Linked DNA regions of Terriglobus roseus. The protein of the gene in region 1 binds, or shares a complex with, the protein of each later gene. Links are inferred from orthologs where the notes say so. Each region holds a gene or a part of one and is shown on either strand. Other genes may lie near its edges.

What was found.
Region 2: the proteins of BLT38_RS07355 (region 1) and trxA are in contact, whole or in part, in an NMR structure (PDB 2IPA), measured with the Bacillus subtilis proteins. The link is inferred for Terriglobus roseus from one-to-one orthologs.

Annotation. Positions count from the first base shown.
Region 1 is NZ_LT629690.1:1,721,066-1,724,347, reverse strand. What follows is about bases 34-2,994. They hold BLT38_RS07355 (arsenate reductase ArsC), read left to right. Parts: upstream 34-1,295; coding sequence 1,296-1,694; downstream 1,695-2,994. Other genes in these bases: BLT38_RS07345 (LemA family protein), read right to left, coding at 2,546-2,994; BLT38_RS07350 (YybH family protein), read right to left, coding at 1,735-2,142; arsM (arsenite methyltransferase), read left to right, coding at 397-1,275; BLT38_RS07365 (ArsR/SmtB family transcription factor), read right to left, coding at 34-323. Also shown: more of BLT38_RS07365, read right to left, coding at 1-33; more of BLT38_RS07345, read right to left, coding at 2,995-3,169; BLT38_RS07340 (TPM domain-containing protein), read right to left, coding at 3,279-3,282. UniProt on the Bacillus subtilis protein: Catalyzes the reduction of arsenate [As(V)] to arsenite [As(III)]. In vitro, can dephosphorylate para-nitrophenyl phosphate (pNPP).
Region 2 is NZ_LT629690.1:1,351,547-1,354,799, forward strand. What follows is about bases 309-3,240. They hold trxA (thioredoxin), read left to right. Parts: upstream 309-1,574; coding sequence 1,575-1,907; downstream 1,908-3,240. Other genes in these bases: BLT38_RS05805 ((deoxy)nucleoside triphosphate pyrophosphohydrolase), read right to left, coding at 309-626; BLT38_RS05810 (HAD family hydrolase), read right to left, coding at 687-1,409; BLT38_RS05820 (nitroreductase family protein), read right to left, coding at 1,986-2,600; BLT38_RS05825 (YpdA family putative bacillithiol disulfide reductase), read left to right, coding at 2,739-3,240. Outside these bases: more of BLT38_RS05805, read right to left, coding at 138-308; more of BLT38_RS05825, read left to right, coding at 3,241-3,253. UniProt on the Bacillus subtilis protein: Participates in various redox reactions through the reversible oxidation of its active center dithiol to a disulfide and catalyzes dithiol-disulfide exchange reactions.

The DNA.
Region 1 (3,282 bases):
CTCAGTCGCGCTTTATCCACCTGCATCGTCTTCTCTTCTTTTAACGAAGCAAGTGTCTGCTTAAGAATCTGTGTCGCACCAATATGCGCAGGCATCACAATGCGATAGTGCATCCACTTACCTTCGCGTCGCGCTGAAACAATTCCAGCCTTGCGAAGATAAGCAAGATGCCGCGAAATCTTTGGCTGTGGCGCATCAAGAATTTCCACGAAGTAGCAGACGCAGACTTCCTGCTCCCCCATCAGGTTGAGCAATCGCAGACGTGTCCTATCGCCTAGCGCTTGAAAAAACTGCTCCATGTCGAATTCCGCTTTACGAGCCATGCTTTATATATATACGCATTGACGAATATGTTCGCAATACATATATTCGCCTTAGCGGATATATAAGGCACACATGTCAGAGATTCTCGATTCGGTAAAAGCAAAGTATGGCGCAGTGGCGGTGAGTACTCTCTCCAGCAATCACGCGGGTGTAAAGGCAGTTGCAGAAGCTTTCGGATACAGCGCTGAAGAACTAACGTCCATCCCCGCGGAAGCCAACATGGGACTCTCCTGCGGTAACCCAACAGCCACCGCAAACCTGAGAACTGGCGAAGTGGTTGTGGATTTAGGCTCCGGCGGTGGGCTCGATGTGTTCCTCGCTTCAAAACAGGTCGGACCAACAGGCAAGGCCATCGGCATCGACATGACAGCCGCAATGATTGAACGTGCAAGGTCGAATGCGGAGAAGGGTGATTACACCAACGTCGAATTCCACCTGGCCAATATCGACAACATTCCGCTGCCCGACGCTTCTGTCGATTGCGTCATCTCCAACTGCGTTCTAAACCTTGCGCCTGACAAACCCGCGGTCTTCCGTGAAATCGCACGGATACTCAAGCCCGGAGGGCGCTTGGCAGTGAGCGATATCGCGCTGAAGAAGGAGCTTCCAGAGGCTATCGCGACAAGCCTCGCCGCCTATGTAGGTTGCATCGCGGGAGCAATCCGCATCGAGACGTATCGCAAAGAACTATTGAAAGCAGGCTTCGAGTACGTCGAGATCGTCGACAGCGGCTCCGATCTGAACGCATACAAGAAAGTTGAAAACCAGGCGGGATGCTGCTCCCCCGCCATGAATGAGTCCAACCCGTTTGCCGTGGTTCAGGAAGCATGCTGCACACCTGAACCAACGGCCACCAGTCTGCATGATGACTTGTCTGCGCTGCTCGACACCTATGACGTAAATCAGGCCGCTGCCAGCGTAAAGATCTACGCCATCAAGCCCCGCACTTAACCGCTGAGAGAACAGAAATCATGAAGACTGTAATTTTCGCTTGTGTTCACAACGCTGGTCGCTCACAGATGGCCGCTGCATTCTTCAACGCACTAGCAGACCCATCCAAAGAGCGTGCGATATCGGCAGGAACAGAACCCGGTACGCGTGTTCATCCTGAGGTGCTGGAAGTAATGCGCGAAGTCGGCATTGACCTAAGCAACGCGCAACCGCAAAAACTCACCGAAGAACTCGCTCGCAACGCCGATCTCCTCATCACCATGGGGTGCGGAGAAAAATGCCCATATGTCCCAGGACTACGCCGTGACGACTGGCCACTACGCGATCCCAAAGGACTTCGCATCGAACAGGTACGCGAGATACGCAACGAAGTGAAGCAAAGAATCGAAAACCTATTACAGCAAGAGAGCGGTTCGTAGGAAACTCCAGCGACCAAAGCCCGTTCTCCAGCAAACGCCGCTAGCCACGAAGGGTGACAAACATCTCTGATCGAATCTTCCAGCCAGCCGCTGTTCGTCGCCACATCGCAGAATAGCTACCGGTATACGCAACGGAACCAGAAGGCAGAGTTGCCACCCAACTTCCATGCTCGGCAGCCAAAGCCTGATCGTCTGCTACATGGATGACCTCAGGTGTGCGCACATAGGCCATGCCCTCCTTCGGTCGATCGAAGCCTGCTTTAAACAACCGGAGATACTCGGCGCGCGATGAGACGAACGTCCCATCGCCGATGACTCCCACATAGTCTTCGCCAAGCGATGCTCCAACACCCACCAGATTCCGTCGCGCAATCGCACGATTGGAATTCTCGCGGGCGCGCCGAATCTCCGCTTCATGCGACTCTTCTTTCAAGCCCGTCTCATGCATGTTGTTCCCACCAAAGAAAAAGTAAATAAAATCTATCGGCAATCGCGCAGGGGGCCACAGTGAAAGGAAGCGCGTTCGCTCCCAGAAAATCCTGTCAAGCCCCCAAACCACTTAACCCCAACAAATCAAAAGAAATAGGGTTGGCATTCTATTTCCACCAAACCACTAAAATAGAAATAGCGAACGAAGTTGCTGGTGAGCTAACTCGCTGCTTTTCTCCTAACCCCTTTAGAAAGACGATTTTGCCTCTAACCCCAATGGGCAGACGATTTTAGCGCCAGCCAAAACGTAAACCCAATAGAAAGACGATTTTAGAAAAAACAGGGGGAGGGGGGACCCAGCCCAACAATCGAAAAGAAAAGCGAGCCCGAAAGCTCGCCTTCCCTTCTGATTGCCCAACAAGCTAGCTACCGAAATCTACCTTTGGAGCGGCCTTCGATCCCGGATCAGCCTGGTAATAACCGTTCTTCTGCTTGAACCCTGCAATGGAAGCCCAAAGGCTGTTCGGGAACACTGCAATGGTGTTGTTGTAGTCCAGAATCGCGTCGTTATAGCGCTTGCGCGTCACGGCAATGCGGTTCTCTGTGCCCGACAGTTCATCTTCCAGCCGCATGAACTGCTGGTTGCTCTTCAGGTCCGGATAAGATTCCTGCATCCGCGTCAACGGCAGAATGGCAGTCGATAGGCGATCGTTCGCCGCCAGCTTCTCATCCGGTGTACGAGCCTGCAACAGGCCGCTGCGAGCCTCTGCAATCTTGGTCAGAACGTCCGTCTCCACCTTGGCATAGCCCTTCACGCTGGCCACCAGGTTCGGGATCAGGTCCGCTCGCCGCTGTAGATCCACGTCAATAGCGCTGAACGCCGCATCCACCTGGTTGCTCTTCACTGCCATGGAGTTGCGCGCGGAGATATAGCTCATACCTACCAGCACAACCAGAACCACCAGCACAATGATGCCAATCAGTCCCTTCTTCATCGTTCCCCCGTTTGTTCCTGCTGTTGTACTACCTTCCAATGTCTTTGGCATGTCAATTACCAGCTCCGCGTCTTCTACCTGCTACCGCGTCTTTGCCATACGAGTCGCCAACACCATCCCTTTGCCAGGAGTGACCATCTACCATGCCCCCGGCTAGGAGCTAC
Region 2 (3,253 bases), 370 kb from region 1 along the record:
AGAGTTACGAACCACTCTGGCCACATAGTTTTTCTGGCCAAATATGACGGAGTATCCGCCCCGTAAACCTCAAAGCCTGCTCTTCACTCAGAGCTTTAATGTGTTTATTTAAACAACTGTATTTTAAGGTTTTAAATCTAGACTTTGAGTTTGCCTTCGGCCAGATCATGAATCATGCCTAGGTCAGCGGCTAGGAAGTCATACTCGGGAAGGGCTTCAAGTCCAGACCAGCGAATTTGCTGGAAGATCCGATTCTCCAGCTCCCCGGCAAAGCTGCGGACACGGAAAAACTGGATATCCACTGCGCCGCCGTTGCGGTAGTTATGGCGGACGCGGGTCAGCAGGGGTCCAATCTCCGCGTGGATGCCCAGTTCCTCATTCAGCTCGCGGCGTAGCGCCTCTTCTGGGCCTTCACCGGCTTCAATCTTGCCGCCGGGAAACTCCCACTTCAGGCTCATCGGTTGATCGGCCTTTCGCTGGCAGATCAGTACTTCCTCCGCGCCATCAGGGCCAGGACGAAGGATGAGCGCGGCCACCACAAGGCGAACGGTGCGAGGTAAACGCACTGCGTTTTCCCGCTTTCCGTCGAGCTTTCGAATGGCAGCTTTCTTCTTCAAGCCCTGCATCCCTCTGGCGGCGAATTGCACCACCGTCACAGCAGTGTAGATGCTGAAGGGCCACTGGCCCTAGCCTTCGGTCGCCGGATAGTAAACGTTCCAGCCGAGTTCCGCCGATTTTTCCGCCAGCGCCACGGTCGGATTCACCGGATAGGGATGCTTTGCCATCTCCAGCATGTGCAGGTCATGCACGCTATTGCCAAAGACTGCGTCCGGGTGCGTCAGTCCTACACGGCGCAGGGCTTCCGCTTTGCCCTCGTCCGAGGGGATGTCCAGGATCGTCTCGCGCACGATGCCGTCTTCCACCGCAACACAGGCCGCTAACACGTGATCCGGCGCAATACCCAATTCCCGTACACCCTCTTCAATCATCCAGTTATTCGTGGACGATACTGCCCAGATATCCGTCCCACTGGCCTGTAACTCCTTCAGAATGGCGATCATCTCCGGAAAGAAGTGAGGCTGCACATGGTCTACGAAGTACTTTGCGGCCGATTCACGCAGGGCTTTTTCGGAAATACCGGCGTAGATGGAGGTCATCTCTCCACAAATGGCAATTTCGCCCACTTCTCCGCGGTTGTAGAGGGCATGGCGGTCCAGAATGTGGCGCGTCGCCTCTCCGGGCAGGAGGCGTGTGGCAATGGTCCAGTGCATAAATCCGGAGCCGGCATCGCCCGGCCAGAGGGTGCCGTCAAAGTCGAAAACGGCGGTGCGAGGGCGTGCATCACGCACATTTTGCAGGAATTCGCTACGGTTGAAGCGGCGAGGGCTGGCGCTTATAGCCTGATTCATGCTTCTATTGTCGCAAGGCTGGATGAACCCTGCATGCACATACAGGGGTACACCTGAAGCGTTTTTGTGCTGGGTGCATCTATTCTTAAGCAGGAACGATCGCGAGACCCCCGCTAAGGCGGGTAATCCGGTCGAGCGAACATTCCCGGGAGAAGAGGCAAATCGATGGCAGGACAGTTTGTAACCGAAGTGAACGACGTGGACTTTGAACAGCAGGTGCTGAAGAGCGAGACGCCCGTCCTGGTGGACTTTTGGGCCACCTGGTGCGGACCCTGTCGAGCACTCGCCCCTGTCGTGGACCAGGTTGCCGGTGAGTACGAAGGCAAGATCAAGGTCATGAAGATGGACGTGGACCGCAACGCAGCCACGCCGGGCCGTTATGGCATCCGCGGTATCCCCGCGCTGCTGCTCTTCAAGGACGGCAAGGTAGCAGAGCAGATTGTTGGCTACGTGCCCAAGGACACCATCGACAAGACCATCGGCAAGGTACTCGCGTAAGCTGAGTCGCACGCCAAGAGGTTGCAGAAAAAGGCCCGGAGCAGATGCCCCGGGCCTTTCTGCGTTTGTAGTCGCGGTTTAGAACGAAGCGGCCTTTTCCCAATCGCTGAAAACGTATTCAGCAAGGCGCTTGCGGGAACGTGGCGAGGTCTCCGCGGCACGGTACTTCTCTGGAGCATCTTCCGGCTTGCCCAGATAGCCCAAGGCCCAGCAGGCACCTGCTTCAAAGTCGTCTGGCACACCGAACGATGCGCGAAGCGTCTCTTTGTCGAATCCGCCCATGCCGTGCGTGTGAATACCCATGGAGATGGCTTGCAGCGTAATCACTGCGGAAGCCGCACCTGTGTCGTGCAGGCAATAGGGATTGGGCTGGCTATTGCTGGAGAAGGTCTTCTTACCGAAACTGCAGTACAGTACCGGGGCTGACTGTGCCCAGGATTGGTTCGCCGGCACCAGAGCGTTGAAAATCTTCTTGTAGGTCTCGTCGCCCTTGCGGCCCACCAGAAAGCGCCACGGCTGTTCGTTGCTGCTGCTCGGAGCCCAGGCGGCGGCAGCAAAAATGCTCTTCAGATCGGCATCGGAGATGGACTTGTCCGCGAATGATCGAGGGCTCCAGCGAGCCAGAATCAGGTCATGAACAATTGCTTCCGGGGTACCGTGTTTCAGCTTTTCCAATGCGGGAAGGTCAGACATGGCTTTTTCCTTTTGAGGGCGAAGTGATTTCTGTTTGGATGTCGCGGACGATGGATGTGATGCGCGTCAGCTTATGGCGTGTGCGATGACCGATGAATGGCGCTTGCGATCTGCGCACAGCATGATTCAATGGTCTGTATGTCCGACATGTTGTTCGATGTGCTGGTGATAGGGGCAGGACCCACCGGGCTGGCGTGCGCCATTGATGCACAGAAGGAAGGCCTGCGCGTGGTTCTGGTGGACAAGGGGTGTCTGTGCAACAGCCTCTTCCATTACCCGGCGCATATGACGTTTTTTACCACGCCGGAGTTACTGGAGATTGGCAATATGCCCTTCAGCAGCCCCAACCAGAAGCCCACACGCAGTGAGGCGCTGGAGTATTACCGCAAGGTGGCAGAGCATTACGCTCTGGATGTGCGGCAGTACCATCACGTGGACCGTGTGAGCGGCACAGACGGCGATTTCACCGTCCACACCACAGATCGTTTTGGACGCGGTCAGGACTTCCACGCGAAGAAGCTGATCGTCTCCACGGGCTATTACGATCTGCCGAACTACCTCGGCCTCCCAGGCGAAGACCTCAACAAGGTTCATCACTACTACGACGAGCCACACCCGTACTACGGGCTGAATGTACTGGTAATCGGTGGCAA